DNA from 2 places in the Mesorhizobium sp. Ca11 genome. Region 1 is predicted to be linked to the other one. Evidence: predicted binding sites of a transcription regulator. Region 1 holds the regulator's gene; the other holds the start of a gene.

The links. The regulator LexA, encoded in region 1, represses DNA repair genes until DNA is damaged. The targets are predictions, from matches to a motif close to TGTTCNNNNTGTGTTCNG.
Region 2: a site for LexA is predicted at 5,881-5,898, ahead of ruvC (crossover junction endodeoxyribonuclease RuvC). Genes of this name have one in related genera too.

The regions. Positions count from the first base shown of each region.
Region 1 is NZ_JAIUHU010000011.1:112,126-120,403, reverse strand. Features, by position in the region: gene LB538_RS20060 (ComEC/Rec2 family competence protein) at 1-1,280, shown strand, start outside; gene lexA (transcriptional repressor LexA) at 1,316-2,050, opposite strand; gene kynU (kynureninase) at 2,484-3,731, shown strand; gene LB538_RS20045 (alpha/beta hydrolase) at 3,779-4,609, shown strand; gene glp (gephyrin-like molybdotransferase Glp) at 4,658-5,863, opposite strand; gene moaC (cyclic pyranopterin monophosphate synthase MoaC) at 5,863-6,342, opposite strand; gene trpC (indole-3-glycerol phosphate synthase TrpC) at 6,345-7,157, opposite strand; gene trpD (anthranilate phosphoribosyltransferase) at 7,162-8,172, opposite strand; gene LB538_RS20020 (peptidylprolyl isomerase) at 8,169-8,278, opposite strand, start outside.
Region 2 is NZ_JAIUHU010000012.1:115,153-123,430, forward strand. Features, by position in the region: gene LB538_RS21165 (tetratricopeptide repeat protein) at 1-1,040, opposite strand, end outside; gene LB538_RS21170 (thiamine phosphate synthase) at 1,042-1,689, opposite strand; gene LB538_RS21175 (sulfite exporter TauE/SafE family protein) at 1,915-2,685, shown strand; gene LB538_RS21180 (DUF2269 family protein) at 2,846-3,397, opposite strand; gene LB538_RS21185 (DUF1465 family protein) at 3,951-4,481, shown strand; gene LB538_RS21190 (glycosyltransferase family 2 protein) at 4,771-5,835, shown strand; gene ruvC (crossover junction endodeoxyribonuclease RuvC) at 5,940-6,449, shown strand; gene ruvA (Holliday junction branch migration protein RuvA) at 6,460-7,080, shown strand; gene ruvB (Holliday junction branch migration DNA helicase RuvB) at 7,124-8,161, shown strand.

The DNA of each region.
Region 1 (8,278 bases):
TGATCTCCGGCATCGTGGTGGCGGCCGAGCGAAGCTTCATCATGCTTGGCGTGATGCTGGTCGCCGTGCTTTTCGACCGCGCAGCGCTGACCATGCGCAACCTGGCGATCTCTGCCATCGCTGTCATCCTGGTCTCGCCGCATGAAGTGGTCGGCCCGAGCTTCCAGATGTCCTTCGCTGCCACCGCCGCCCTGGTCGGCGCCTATGCCGGCTTTGCCGACTATCGCGCCGGCAAAACGACCGCGCCGCCGGCAAAGCGTTCGTTTCTCGGGTTCCTATCGCGAAAACTGGCGATTGGAGCGGGTGGCGCCGCCGTGACGTCGCTCATCGCGGGCAGCGCGACATTGTTGTTTGCCATCTGGCACTTCCAGCGGGTGTCGCCGCTCAGCCTGCTGGCCAATCTGGCGGTGATGCCGATCGTCTCATTGGTCGTCATGCCATTCGCCGTGCTGAGCGCGCTGGCCATGCCCTTCGGCTTCGACGGTCCCTTCCTCTTTGTCATGGGCAAAGGCCTGACGGCGATGATCACCATTTCGGCATGGATTTCCGAGCGCTCACCGGTCGACGCCGTGGGGCTGATCTCGATCCAGTCGGTGCTGCTGGCGACGGTCGCGCTGGTCATCGCGACGATGGCTACCACCTGGCTGAGGCTTGCCGCCGTTCCTTTCGCGCTCGCTGCGCTGCTGGCCATTCCGCATGTCCGCACACCGGACGTGCTTATCTCGGAGGATGCGCATCTGGTGGCGATGCCGATCGGCGGCGGCGAGCTTGCCGTCAATCGCGAGCGCTCCAACGAGTTCACCACCGACAACTGGAAACGGGCGCTGAAAGCCGAGGAGATCGTGCCGCCGGAAAGGTTCGCCAGAGATATGCTGGACATTGCCGATCCCGTCGACCTGCCGCCCGGCTCGCCCTTCTATTGCACCGGTGATCTCTGCATCGGCCGGCATCCTTCCGGCGCGATCGTCGCGCTCGCCGAGACCCGCGACGCCGCCCGGCCGGCCTGCGGTTTCGCCGACCTCATCGTCATCAACGACGCCACGGCCTATAACCCATGCCGCGATCCGCGTGTGCTCGTCATTACCAAGCGGCAGCTGGCGCGCGACGGCAGCGCCGCCGTCTTCTTCGATCCGCAATCGGCAACCGCGCGGCCAACCGTCCGCTACGCGGTCGTAGAACCATACCGACCCTGGCACGAGCAGCGGAAATACACGCGCGAGGCGAGGGGACTGGCGCCCTATAAGCAGCCGGAAAAACCAGCCGCCGCACCGGCCCAATAGATTGTCGTTCGGGCGAAGACGGCGAGCCGTTCTGCTCAGTAGCGGCGGATAAGTCCCACGAGCTTGCCCTGAACCTTGACCCGGTCCGGTCCGAAGATCCGGGTCTCATAGGCCGGGTTGGCAGCCTCGAGCGCGATCGAGGCACCCTTGCGGCGGAAACGCTTAAGCGTCGCCTCCTCATCGTCGACCAGCGCCACCACGATCTCGCCCGGGCTTGCGGTGTTGGCATTGCGGATGATGACGGTGTCGCCATCGAAGATGCCGGCCTCGATCATCGAGTCGCCCTTGACCTCCAACGCGTAATGCTCGCCGCCCATGATCATGTCCGGCGGCACCGAGATCGAATGCGTCTGGTGCTGGATGGCGTCAATCGGCACGCCGGCGGCGATGCGGCCCATCACCGGAATGGATACGGCCGCCGCGGCCTCGTCGTCATTGCTTGGCGTCGGAGTGCGCGATGGCGTCGTCGGCTTGACCTGGCGACTGAGATTGCCTTGGCCGCCCTGGATGACGCTTGGCGAAAACTTCTTCGCGGCATTCAGGCCAGGCGCGATCGAGTCGGGCAGGCGCAGCACTTCCAGCGCGCGCGCCCGGTTCGGCAGCCGGCGAATGAAGCCGCGTTCTTCCAGCGCCGTGATCAGCCGGTGGATGCCGGACTTGGAGGCAAGGTCGAGCGCCTCCTTCATCTCATCGAATGATGGAGGAATCCCGCTCTCCTTCAGGCGTTCATGGATGAACATCAGGAGTTCATGTTGTTTGCGCGTCAGCATCGGCGGCCCCCACGGGTTCTGAAACCAGAATCAGAAAAACAAACCCAGAACAAACACTATCTGTTCCAGTTGTGTTCCGCAACCGTTTAAAGTTTAGTGAATTTGTTAAGGCTGCCGAAACAATGTCGCATCCGGTGATGCCCTGGCCGCCCCTTGTAGGACAGCGGCATTGATTCCGCTCGATTTTGGAGCTTCGTTAAGCTGAAACAAGAGCCGACACGATCACGAAGCCGCGGATGGGATCACGTCGGCTCGTTCCGTAAGCGCGCGGCACCGTGAACGAAACGAATCCAAAATGCCAACCTTGGCGAAGTTCCGATCCGCAGTCTTCGCCGTCTATGGACCAGCTAACACAGGACCAAAGGTTCTTGCCCTGTCGCCGAGGGTGGTGAGACAACCCCCTCGGCCAGATCGAAATGGAGGCGGCAGCACAATGAGGGGAATTCCTGATCTCGCCGAAGTCGAGGCGATGGATGCCGCGGATCCGCTGCGCGCCATGCGCGATCGCTTCGTCTTGCCGGAAGACGTCATATACCTCGACGGCAATTCGCTGGGCGCCGCTTCGGTGGACGCCTTCAGCGAGATCGAGACTGCCGCGAGGCAGGAATGGGCGCGGGATCTCATCCGCGCCTGGAACACCGCCGGCTGGTTCGATATGCCCATCGAGCTGGGTGACCAGCTAGGACGGCTGATCGGCGCGAAACCCGGCCAGACGGTCGTTTGCGACACGACTTCGATCAACATCTACAAGGTCCTGCATGCGGCACTTACAATGCGGCCCGAGCGTTCGGTGATCGTTGCCGAGGGCGACAGCTTTCCGACCGACCTCTACATGGCGGAAGGCGTCGCATCGACGCGGCCCGGCACGGTGCTGCGGCTCGAAGGCGCCGATGCCCCGACGATTGAGGAACTGGTCGACGATCGCGTCGCGGTCATTCTGGTCAACCACGTCAACTACAAATCCGGCCGGCTGCGCGACATGGCGGCGCTCACCCGCAAGGCTCAGGAAGCCGGCGCGCTGATCGTGTGGGACCTCTGCCACACGGCGGGTGCGCTGCCGGTGGATCTCGACGGCTCTAATGCCGATTTCGCCATTGGCTGCACCTACAAGTATCTCAATGGCGGGCCGGGCTCGCCAGCCTTCATCTACGCCGCGAACCGCCACCATCGCGACATTCGCCAGCCGCTCAGCGGCTGGTGGGGCCATGCCCGGCCTTTCGCGTTCGAGCAGGGCTACGCCGCGGGCACGGGCATCCGGCGGTTCCTTTGCGGAACGCAACCGGTGCTGTCGATGCGCGCGCTGAAAGGGGCGCTGGATATGTGGAACGATGTCGACATCAGGGCCGTGCGGAGAAAAAGCGTCGCACTGACGGACCTGTTCATCCGGCTTGTCGAAGCCAAATGCGGCGGCTTCGGTCTTGAGCTGGAGAGCCCACGCAACGGCGCCGAGCGCGGCAGCCAGGTGTCGTTCGCCCATCCGCATGGCTATCAGGTGATGCGTGCCTTGATCGAGCGCGGCGTGATCGGCGATTTCCGCGCGCCATCCACCATTCGTTTCGGCTTTACGCCGCTCTATGTCGGCTACCGCGATGTCTGGGATGCGGTCGAGATGCTGGAGGACATCCTGCGGACTGGCATCTGGCAAGACGCACGCTTTGCCGTCAAAACAACCGTCACCTGACTTTGAATCGGCGATGCCGAACAAATGACCTGATCGCGGAGACACCGTTGCTGGGACATCGTATTGTCGATTGGGATGACGCCTATGCAAACGGCGCCAATATCGCGGGCGGCGACCGCTGGCCGGCGGCGTGGGATCGGCCGGCGCGGGCGTTTCGCGAAAGGCTGCTGTCAGAGGGCAGGGCGCGGCTCGATGTTGTCTACGGCGAAGCGCCGCGCAATCGCTTCGACCTGTTTCTCCCGTCTGCGGCGCCAAGGGGGCTCGTCGTGTTCATCCACGGCGGCTATTGGATGGAGTCAGACAAGAGCTCCTGGTCGCATCTGGCTGGAGGCGCGCTCGGCCGCGGCTTTGCCGTCGCCATGCCCTCCTACACGCTGTGCCCGCAGACCAGGATCGGCGGCATAGTCGGCGAGGTCGCTGCAGCGATCGAGAAGACGGCGGCCATGGTCGATGGTCCGCTGATGCTGACCGGGCACTCGGCCGGCGGGCATCTCGCCAGCCGGATGGCGACCACGGCCTCACCGCTATCATCCGATGTGGCGCGGCGCATACGCCAAGTGGTTTCGATTTCAGGCCTGCACGACCTTCGGCCGCTGATGTTCACCGCGCTGAACGAGACCCTGAACATCGACGAGCCGGAAGCGCGGAGCGAAAGCCCGGCATTGTTGCGGCCTCGACAGGGAGCCTGCATCACCTGCTGGGCCGGCGGCGGCGAGCGTGCGGAATTCCTGCGCCAGAGCGCGTTGCTCGCCAACATCTGGACCGGGCTCGGCGCCTCCACCCGTTCAGTGGTCGAGCCGGACCGACATCATTTCAACGTTGTCGATGGCCTCGCCGACCCAGATCATCCCCTGACCCGTACGTTGGTCGACGAATAAGAGTTACGATCGACTTCGTCGACGTGTCAGGATCGACCTCGTCGAAGCCTAGCGCAGCATGAGCACGCTGCATTCAGCGCCGGCTTCCGCCGCCGGCGCAAAGGGCTCGCGCACGATCAGGCCGTTGGCGTCGGCGAGCATCCGCAGCATCGAGGAGTCCTGGATTCCGAAAGGCGTCGCGACCAAGGTGCCGGCGTCCTCGCGCACGACGGCGCGCACATAGTCCTGCCTGAGGTCGTTGGCCCGCATCGCGGTGCCAAGCTGGGCCGTTCGCATATCCTGATGGTGATCGCGGCCACCGAGCCGGGCAAGCAGCGGCTTCAGGAAGAGTTGCGAGCAGACAATGCTTGCCACCGGATTGCCCGGCAGCCCGATGCAGCGGACATTGCCAAGCCGGCCAAACATCAGCGGTTTGCCGGGGCGCATGGCGATTTTCCAGAAATCGAGCTGCATGCCTTCGCCGGTCAGCACGCCATGGACGAGGTCGTGGTCGCCGACCGAGGCGCCGCCGAGCGTGACGATGACATCGGCGTCCGCCTCGACCGCTTTCCGGACCAGCGCGGCAATCGCCTCCTGGCGGTCGGCGGCGATGCCGAGATCGAGCGCGAGCGCGCCGACCGACTGGGCGGCGGCGGCAACGCCGTAGGCATTCGACGAAATGATCTGGTCAGGGCCGAGCGCGCTGCCCGGCGGCAGCAATTCGTCGCCGGTGGCGATGATCGCGACCAGCGGCCGGCGCACGACGCACAAGGCTGGGTGGTTGGCCGAGGCCGCCAGCGAAAGGGCCGCCGCATCGAGAACACGGCCCTTTTCGAGCAGCACGTCGCCCTGGCCGAAGTCGAGCCCGCGGCGGCGCACATTGCGTCCTTCCGCGGTCGGCTCCGTCACTTCGATTCTGCCATTGCCGAGATCGCGGACGTTTTCCTGGATGATGACCGTGTCGGCGCCCTCCGGCAACGGCGCCCCGGTGAAGATGCGCACGGCCTGGCCTTCCCCGACGGTTCCGGAGAAACCGCGCCCGGCAGGCGCCATGCCGATGACCTCGAGCAGCGCCGGCGCCGAGGCGACATCGCAGAAGCGCGCGGCATAGCCGTCCATCGCGGAGGCATCGAAAGGTGGCTGCGTGCGCAGCGCGACCACCGGCTCGGCCAGCACGCGACCCGCCGCGTCAGCCAGCGGAACGCGCTCGCCCGGCAGAGCCGTCACGCCGTCGAGCAGGCGTTCGAGCGCCTCGGTGACCGGGAGCAAGGCCATTATGAACCTGCCTTGTAGTCGCCTGATTTGCCGCCGGTCTTCTCGACCAGCCGGACACCGGAAATCACCATCCCGCGGTCCGCTGCCTTGGCCATGTCGTAGATGGTGAGGCAGGCGACTGAAGCGGCGGTCAGCGCCTCCATCTCCACGCCCGTCTTGCCGGTGACGCGGGCGAGCGCGGTGACCTTGAGACCTGGCAAGGAATGGTCCGGCTCGATCTCGACGCCAACTTTGGTCAGAAGCAGCGGATGGCAGAGCGGGATCAGTTCGTGCGTCTTCTTTGCGGCCATGATGCCGGCGATACGGGCAGTCCCCAATACGTCGCCTTTCTTGGCGTCGCCGGCTAGGATCATCTCCAGCGTTTCCGGCTGCATGGAGACGAACCCTTCAGCGACTGCCGTGCGCGTCGTCTCGGCCTTGTCGCCGACATCGACCATGTTGGCTTCGCCTTTGGCGCCAAGATGGGTAAGGGAGGCCATCCTCAAACGGCCTCGGCACGCGCCTTGCCGGTGAGCAGCAGTTGCGTAGCGGCGGCCACGTCGGCCTGCCGCATCAGGCTCTCGCCGACCAGGAAGGTGCCGATCTTGCTCTTCTCCAGCCGGCGGCAGTCCTGATGCGTGAAGATGCCGCTTTCGCTGACCAGCAGCCGATCCGCCGGCACCATGGCCGCCAGCCGCTCCGAGACGTCGAGGCTGGTTTCAAAGGTTCTGAGATCGCGGTTGTTGATGCCGATCAGCCGCGACGAAAGGCGAAGCGCGCGTTGCATTTCGTTTTCGTCATGCACCTCGACCAGAGCGTCCATGCCGAGCTCGAAGGCGGTCGCTTCAAGGTCCCTGGCAAGCGCGTCGTCGACGCTCGCCATGATGATCAGGATCGCGTCGGCGCCCCAGGCGCGTGCTTCGTAGACCTGGTAGGGATCGAACAGGAAATCCTTGCGCAGAGCCGGCAGGCGCACCGCTGCCCGAGCGGCTGTCAGGAATTCGGGAGCGCCCTGGAAAGACGGGGCGTCCGTAAGCACCGAAAGGCAGGCGGCGCCACCTTGCTGGTAGGCCTGTGCCAATGACGGCGGATCGAAATCGGCGCGGATCAGGCCCCTGGAAGGGCTGGCCTTCTTGATCTCGGCGATCAAAGCGAAGCCGCCATCTCGGCGCTTGGCTTCCAGCGCGGCAAGGAAGCCGCGCGGCGGCTCGGCGTCCCCGGCCTTCGTCTTGATCTCGGCGAACGACACGGCGAGCTTCGCCGCGGCGATCTCTTCACGCTTGTAGGCTTCGATCTTGCGCAGGATATCGGACAAGGGTCTATCCGTTCGAAATCTCGATGAGCTTGTCGAGCACCGCAAGCGCGCGGCCGCTGTCGATCGCTTGCGCCGCCGCCGCGATGCCGTCGGCCAGCGTCGTCACCTTGCCGGCCACAACCAGCCCTGCGCCGGCATTCATCAGCACCGTATCGCGATAGGCGCCGGCGGCTCCGCCAAGCATATCGCGCAATTCCTTGGCGTTGTAGGCCGCGTCGCCGCCGCGCAGCTCTTCTTTTGTGTGCCGCTTCAGGCCAACGGCTTCCGGCGTCAAGGTGAAGCTGCGAATCTCGCCGCCGGCGAGCTCCGCCACCTGGGTCTCGCCGGTGGTGGTGATCTCGTCATAGCCGTCGCCATGGACGACCCAGGCGTGATCGGCGCCCAGCGCCTTCAGCGTCTCGGCCACGGGCATGATCCACTCCGGCAGGAAGACGCCGACCATCTGGCGGCTGACGCCGGCGGGGTTCGACAGCGGCCCGAGCAGGTTGAAGATGGTGCGCGTGCCGAGCTCGACGCGGGTCGGCCCGACATGCTTCATCGCCGGATGATGCGCCGGCGCGAACATGAAGCCGACACCCACCTCATGGATGCAGCGTCCGATCGTCTCCGGCGGGATGTCTATTCTGACGCTCAGCGCCGTCAGAACATCGGCGGAGCCGGTCAGCGAGGACAGGCCGCGATTGCCATGCTTGGCGACCGGCACGCCGGCCGCGGCAATGACGAAGGCCGAAGCGGTCGAGATGTTGACCGAATGCGAATTGTCGCCGCCGGTGCCTACGATGTCGATGGCGCCTTGCGGCGCCTCGACGCGCAGCATCTTGGCGCGCATCGTGGCGACCGCGCCGGAAATCTCGCCCACCGTCTCGCCGCGCACGCGCAGCGCCATCAGGAAGCCGCCGATCTGGCCGGGCGTCGCGTCGCCCGACATAATGATGTCGAACGCCTCGCGCGCCTCCTCGAAGGAAAGCGCGGTGCCCGTGGCGACCTTGGCTATGTGTGTCTTGAGAGCGCTCATCGTGTCTGTGCTTGCGAAACCGCGTTCGGATCGATGCGAACGTCATATTGCGACTGCAACTGCGCCACCAACTGGTCGAGCAGATCGTCGGACATGCCGGCGCCGA
Region 2 (8,278 bases), on a different contig from region 1:
GGATCGGTGCCGATGCCGCTCATATAGAGCTTGGCGAGACGGTTCTGGGCGGCGACGTTGCCGCCTTCCGCCGCCCGTTTCATCCAGGCAAAGCCCGATTTCAGATCGCGCCCGCCGCCGCGCCCCTCGATCATCCAGGCGGCGAGGTCGATCTGCGCGGTGTCGTAGTTCTGTCTTGCGGCCTGTGCCAGGAGAAGACGCGCCTGGGCGTCGTCATGCGGCTTGCCACCGACGCCATTGGCGTAGAGCTGCGCCAGCGCATATTGCGCATCGGCAAGTCCGGTGGCGGCGGCGCGTTCGTAATAGGCGGCGGCCTTCACAAGGCCGTCGTCGCCGGGATCCTGCTGGACGAGCAACTGGGCGAAGTTGAACTGGGCAAGCCGGTTGCCGGCCTCGGCCGCGGCCTGCATCAGCGCGAAAGCGGCCTTTTCATCCTTCTTCACATAACGGCCGTCCAACAGCGCCAGCGCGTATTGGAACTGAGCCTCCGGCACGCCCTGTTCGGCGGCCAGCGCATACCATTTCGCGGCCTCGGCCGGATTGAGCGGCACACCCAGCCCACGCGACAGGATTTCGGCCACGAGCGTCTCGGCCGCCGGATCGCCGTTTTTGGCGCGCCCCATGGCGAGGTTGTAGGCGGTCTTGTAAAGCCCGCGCTGGAAGGCGCCATAGGCGGCGTCCGGTTGCTTGGCGCCGAAGCGGTCGGGATTGACGGCGTCGGCCGACGGCGGCGTCATGGTCGCCGGTTGCGGCAAGGTGTTTTGGATCGGCTTGTCGATATGCGCGCCGGTGCCGAACCTGTTCGGATCCGGCTCGCCGGCGTCCGGCGCGGCCGTGTCCAGTTTGCCCTTATCCGGCATGCCCTTATCCGGCGTGCCAGTATCCGGCGTGCTTGCATCCGGCTTGGTTGCGTCGGATGCGCTCTTGTCCGGTGCGCTCGTCTCCGGCCGCGGCTGCGGCAGCGGGACGGTCTCAGCCGCCATCGCGGCCTGCGCCAACAAGCCGGCCAGAACCGTCAGGCAAAGGCCACGCAGGCGCATGTCAGTCCTCGAAACGCGGCGCGGTTTCATCGAGCAACGCGTTGGCGGCAGCGATCGCGGCGCGCGGGTCGCGTCCGTCGGCAAAGACGGCGCTGGACAGCGCTACGAACTCGGCGCCGGTCGCGGCCACCGTCTCGACCGAGGCAAGCTCGGAGCCGGCCATGACGATGCAGGGGATCGAAATCATCTCCGCCCACCATTCGCCCAGGGCGAGGTTGCGGTGGTGCGGCTCCGGCTTGTTGTCATAGCCGAAACGGCCGAAGAACATATAGTCGGGCCGCTCCTCGCCGAGCTCCAGCGCCTCGTCGCGCGTCTTGGCGCCGCCGGCGCCGACCATCATCTTGCCGGCCACCCGCTCGATCGTCTCGGCGAGTTCCGCGGGCTTCACTTCGACATGGATGCCATCGGCCTGGACGCGCCCGGCGATGCGGCTGTCGCCGGCGATGATGACGGCGACGCCGGCACTTTGAGCGATCGGCACGATCCTTTCGGCGAAGGCCTGGAAGGAGGCATCGTCCATGCCGTTGTCGGGCAGGATCAACGAGGCGACGTCGCCACCGTCGAACGCCGCGCAGATTTGCTCCGCCGGCACGAGCGGCGGCGCGATCAGCACGATGCGGCAGCGGTTGGGAGGAGTTGCTTCGTTCATTGGCCTTCGATCCCGGTTTCGCCTATGCCGGGCGAAGATGGTTGCATTGCGGCATAGAGCAAAGGGAGCGGCTTGAACAGTCGGCTATGCGGCGCATGAGGACCGGTCGAGCATCGTCGCGCACGTCGATATCGGGCTGGCAATAGCGGATGCCGGCATTAATGACTATCCCGGCGGCGCCGTTCTGCGCTATGGCTGAATTCCCGCCCCCTCCAACCTTTGCCGATGTCAGGCCTGCTCAGCGACCCGTGGTTCTATGCTGCTGCCATTCCGGCGGTGATCCTTGTCGGCCTGTCGAAAGGCGGCTTCGGCGGCGCTGTCGGTTTCGTCGGCGTGCCGTTGATGGCTCTGACCATCCCGCCGGTTCAGGCGGCCGCCATCCTGCTGCCGATCCTGTGCCTGATGGACGTGGTTTCAGTGTGGACCTGGTGGGGCGTCTACGACCGCAGGATGCTGGTTGACATGATGCCCGGCGCCGTCATCGGCATCGGGCTCGGCTGGTTGACGGCGGCGTTGGTCACAGAGGAGATGGTGCGGCTGATCGTCGGCGCCGTCGCGCTGGTGTTCGTGCTGCGCTGGATCTACCTGCAGTTCCGTCACGGCGCCGATCATGTGGCGGAACCGAACCGCATTGCCGCCGCCTTCTGGGGCGCTGTCGCCGGCTTCACCAGCTTCGTCGCCCATGTCGGCGGCCCGCCCTTCCAGGTCTATGCGCTGCCGATTCGGCTCGATCCGAAAGTGCTGTCGGGAACGGCGGCGATCTTCTTTGCCGCCACCAATGCGCTGAAGCTCATCCCCTATTTCGCGCTCGGCCAGTTCGACACCGCCAATCTCACCGCTTCGGCGGTGCTGATGCCGCTGGCGCCGCTGTCGACCATCGCCGGTGCGTGGCTGGTGCGCCGCATGCGGCCGGAGATCTTCTATCCGTTCACCTACGCCACCGTCGCGGTGGTCGCCGTCAAGCTGCTTTGGGACGGCATTGCCGGTCTGATGTGAGGCGCGTCGATATTCAGGTGAGGCCGGCCTGCAAATGGCGATTTCCTGCGCTTCCGGTGCTCACGTACTTAAAGTACGCTCCGCTCCCGTTCTCGGAAATCACCACTTTCGACTCGGCCTGACCTGAATCTCAACGCGCCTTCGAGCGAGCGCCTTAATGTCACGCGGCGCTCGGTACCATCTGGCGGCTGCCGCCGAAGGCGAGCGCGGCGCCCAGCGCGACCACCATCGCCATGCCGGCAAGAATGCCGACGTCGTGCAGAGTGGGCTTCAGCACCATGTCGGCGATGATCACCAGCATCACCGCATAATCGAGGCGCGCCCAGTTCATCATGCGCTGGCCGATGGAGAGGGCGGCCGGCGTCACGCCCTGCTCGGCGATCATGGCGCCCATGCGCTCGCCGGTCGGCTTGAAGATCAGCATGCCGATCGAGAAGGTCGTGGCATAGCCGACGAGGCCGATGACGATCCACAGGTCGGCAAAGCCGACCCAGAAGCCGCACATGATGAGGCCAAAGACCAGCGTCAGCATCGACATCGGCGCGAAGAACCGGCCGCCGAGCTGTCCGCTGGCGCGTATAGCCAGCAGCTTGTCCTCGATGTTGCCGGCGCGCTCGGCCAGCACGCCGAGCAGGAACAGCACGAAGCCGCCGCCGACCCACAAAATAGCCGAGACGACGTGAAGAAATTTAACGATCGAATACCAATCCATGGTTTGCTCCGGATATCCTGCCTGATTTCAAGCGGCACGGATTTGCGCGCCGCCTTTGTGGAGCGGCCTTTTGCGTGGCGCGTGTTTCGGAACGATGCCGCGGCAGCAACAAACATGTTACGGCGCCATGATCGGCGCCCGAAATCCGGTGCTCGGACGATCCGGGCGGCGAAGCCGCTGTCCTGTTCCGGCACAGGAACGCGCGTTCGCTTAAAAAATCGCCGCCGCGTTAAGGGTTCATTAAGCTTTACAGGCGTTTACTACACCCATCCAGTTTTGCTGGATTCTTACCGAGTGGTTGGAGCCACTTTGTTTGACGCCTCCCTGTTAAACTCCTGAGAGCCGCCTTATCCGCGGCTCTTTTTTTATCCGCTGCCGGCTGGCTGATGCCATCCGCTTGCGGATGGCCGGAAGCGGCCCGGCGTTAACCGTTTGTTAAACATGCGCTTGCCTTCATTGGCATCGAAGCGCATTTTCAAGCCTCAGTCATTTAGGGTGCGGGCCGCGTCGGCAAGGATGCCGAATCGGCTTGCGGCAGTGCAGGGGCGTATCGATGAACGAGCCTTCGAAGGGCAGCGCGAAAACCATAAAACTGGCGGAGCGCCGGGTTTTCTCCCAATCCTTCAAGCCGCTTTACCAGGAAGGCATGGGGCTGGTCGAACAGGCCGCCGAATATCTCGATGGCAAGGGCAGGCTCGAAGCCAAGAAATTGTCGCGCACGGCAGCGACGCTCTATGCGGCCGAATCGATGCGGCTGACCACAAGGCTTATGCAGGTCGCCTCATGGCTGCTTTTGCAGCGGGCGGCGAATTCCGGCGAGATGACGCGCGACCAAGTGGCTTCGGAGAAATCCAAGGTGCGTCTCGACACCGCCTCCGCGCATGACGAGGCGCTTGGCTGGAACGAGCTCCCCAAGGATTTTCTGGACCTCGTGACGCGCTCGCTGCGCCTGCAGTCGCTGGTGCGGCGCATGGACGAGGAAATCTATGGCGGCGTCATCAGCGAGACGCACGCGCCCGGTCGGCGTGCCAACCCGGTGTCCGACCAGATCAGCCTTTTGAATACGGCGTTCGCGCGCGGCTGAAACCGCGTTTGCAAAAAAAACGATAGCGGTAGCGGCATATCCTTGATTGGGCGGTAATTTGGCCGTGGCTTTGGCTGCAAGTTCAACGCTTGCGACTCCGGCCGCTCGTCGAACCTGCGGCAGCCATCGCCGTATTGAAGGCCATGCCGGCCTTCGCGGGAAAGATCACACTTGCCTTGAAGCGATAGGCCCCTAGTTGGAGCCGTTCGCCGCAGCCGGGTCGACCCGAGCCGGTTCTGCAAGAAAACCACCGTCACTGTGACCAAAGCAGATTGCGAGGCTTGATCCCGTGCATTCGCCATTGGACCGCATCCCGGTATCGATCATCATCCCCAACTACAATTACGAACAGTTTCTAGGACGCGCCATCGACAGCGCGTTGGAGCAGGACCACCGAAATGTCGAGGTCGTGGTCGTCGACGACGCATCGACGGATGCATCGGTGGCCGTAATCGAATCCTACGGCGACAAAATCCGTCCGTGCCTGAGGCGCAGGAATGGCGGACATGCGGCTGCGTTCAATACCGGGTTCGAGGCGAGCACCGGGGAGATCGTCCTTTTCCTCGACGCCGACGACTATCTCTATCCGAACGCCGTTTCAGAGGTGTTGGACGAGTGGGATGCGGATGTCGCCCAGGCGCAATTCAGATTGCATCTCGTTGATGAGGACCAGCATATCAAGGATGTCTTTCCACCACCGGAACAGCCGTTCGATTCAGGCGACGTCGTGCCGGAATTGCTGCGCAAAGGGCGGTACCGTACGACGGTAACAAGCGGGCTGGCGTTCGACCGCGAGGCCCTGGAAACGATAATGCCGATGCCTGAAAGCGATTTCCGGCAAGGCGCCGACGGCTATCTCGCAACGCTGGCGCCGCTGCACGGAGAGGTGAAATCCATCGATACCTGCCTTGGCGCCTACCGCATCCACGGCTCCAATCATTCGATCTTTGCCGAAAAGCTTGCCGAGCGAGCGCGCTGGCGCGTGCAGCATGATTTCCGGCGCCTCGAGGCCTTGTCCGGCCGGGCGGCCGAGATCGGCTTGACCGTGCCGCCGGATGCCGGCCTTCGCGATCCAGTGCATCTGGAAGAGCGGCTGGCTTCGCTCTGCGTCGACGAGCCCCAGCATCCGGTCGCCACCGACTCCCGGCTGGGACTGGCAAGAGCGGGCGCCGCCGCCAGCCTGGAAATGAACGCATCCTGGCGGCGGCGGGCTGCTCTGGCGGCCTGGTTCCTTTGCATCGGAATCCTGCCGCGGCGCATGGGCAATGCAGTCCTGGCGTGGAAGCTGGTCGCATCGTCCAGGCCGGCATTTCTCACGCGACTGTCGAAAACCATCCGCCGCGTGACGAATTAGGCATCTCGCTGTTGTACGGAAACGGCGCATAGCCGAGATTGCAATTGTTTCCGGTTTGTTCACATTTTGCTGACATCGCTTGCCGCCACGGCTAGACTTGGCGCATGGGGGAAGCGATTCGCATCATCGGCATCGATCCGGGCCTGAGGCGCACCGGCTGGGGCATTATCGACAGCGTGGGCAATTCGCTGCGCTTCATCGCATCCGGCACGGTGCGGTCCGACGAGAAGGAGTCGCTGGCGACAAGACTGTGCCAGCTGCATGACGGCTTGGCCGAGGTGCTGCACCAGGCCATGCCGCAGGAGGCAGCGGTCGAGCAGACCTTCGTCAACAAGGATGCGACGGCGACGCTGAAGCTCGGCCAGGCGCGCGGCATCGCCATGCTGGTGCCGGCGCGCGCCGGGCTGGTGGTGGCCGAATATGCCCCCAATGCCGTCAAGAAGGCAGTTATCGGCGTCGGCCACGGCGAGAAGAAGCAGATCCACATGATGGTGAAGGTGCTGATGCCGAAGGCTGTCTTCGACACCGACGACGCCGCCGACGCTCTGGCCATCGCCATCTGCCATGCGCATCACCGCCCGAGCACAGCCTACCGCATGGCCGCGCTGGCGTGAGGGGACAATCATGATCGGCAAGCTGAAAGGCACGCTGGACGAGATCGATGAGGATTCCTGCATCATCGACGTGCATGGCGTCGGCTATGTCGCGCACTGCTCGGCGCGCACGCTGGCCGCCTTGCCCTCGCCCGGCGAGGCGGTGGTGCTGTTCATCGAGACCTATGTGCGCGAGGACATGATCCGGCTCTATGGCTTCCAGAGCGGGCTGGAGCGCGAGTGGTTTCGCCTCTTGATGAATAATGTCCAGGGCGTCGGCGCCAAAGTGGCGCTGGCCATCCTATCGACGCTGGCGCCGGCCGACCTCGCCAACGCGATCGCGCTGCGCGACATCGCCATGGTTTCGCGCGCGCCCGGCGTCGGCAAGAAGGTGGCCGAGCGCATCGTCACCGAATTGCGCACCAAGGCGCCTGCCTATGCGGGCGCGGCCAGCGGTACGATCGGGCTCAAGCAGGAGCTTGGCGAAGGTGTCGCGGCCGCACCGATCACCGATGCGGTCTCGGCGCTCGTCAATCTCGGCTATTCGCGAGACATCGCGGCGAACGCGGTTGCCGCGGCGCTGAAATCAGCCGGCGAGGGTGCGGATGCGTCCAAGCTCATCCGTTTCGGCCTGAAGGAACTGGCGCGGTGAAGCGACGCTTGTCCCGCCATCGGTCCTATGCAAGGAAGGCGGCATGACCCTTTCGCCTCGCCTCATTGCTCCCGACAAGCGCGGCGAGGATGCCGACCAGACGCTGCGGCCGCAGTCGCTCGATGAGTTCGTCGGCCAGGCGGCGGTGCGCGCCAATCTCAAGGTCTTCGTCGATGCCGCCAAGAGCCGCGGCGAGGCGCTCGACCATGTGCTGTTCGTCGGGCCGCCGGGACTCGGCAAGACGACGCTGGCGCAGATCATGGCGCGCGAGCTCGGCGTCAATTTCCGCTCGACCTCGGGTCCGGTTATCGCCAAGGCCGGCGATCTCGCCGCGCTGCTCACCAATCTCGAGGAGCGCGACGTCCTTTTCATCGACGAGATCCATCGCCTCAATCCGGCGGTCGAGGAAATCCTCTATCCGGCAATGGAGGATTTCCAGCTCGATCTCATCATCGGCGAGGGGCCGGCGGCGCGCTCGGTCAAGATCGACCTTGCCCGTTTCACGCTGGTCGCGGCAACGACGAGGCTCGGCCTGCTGACCAATCCGTTGCGCGACCGTTTCGGCATTCCGGTGCGGCTCAATTTCTATACGGTCGAGGAGCTGGAGCAGATCGTGCGCCGCGGCGCCCGCATCCTGTCGATGCCGCTCGGCGACGATGGGGCGGTGGAGATCGCGCGCCGCGCGCGCGGCACGCCGCGCATCGCCGGCCGGCTGCTGCGCCGGGTGCGCGATTTTGCTTCAGTCGCCGGGGACGGTCATGTCGACAGGAGGATCGCCGACGAGGCGCTGACCAGGCTGGAGGTCGATGCGCTCGGCCTCGACGCGCTCGATCGCCGCTATCTGTCGATGATCGCGCGCAATTTCGGCGGCGGGCCGGTCGGCATCGAGACAATCGCCGCCGGGCTCTCCGAGCCGCGCGACGCGATCGAGGATATCATCGAGCCTTACCTGATCCAGCAGGGCTTCATCCAGCGCACGCCGCGCGGTCGCGTGCTGACCGCCAACGCCTGGCGCCATCTCGGCCTCGACCCGCCGAAGGACATCGCCCAGCAGCAGATCAGCCTGTTTCAGGAAGAGTAACGCAGATTTGTTCGCCGTTTCGGCGGCGCAATGGCCCATCTGCGCAGAATCTGCGCGCCTCGGCCCGACTGAGGGCGCAATTGCATCCTTTAAGATAGGCTATCTGACGCAGTCCTA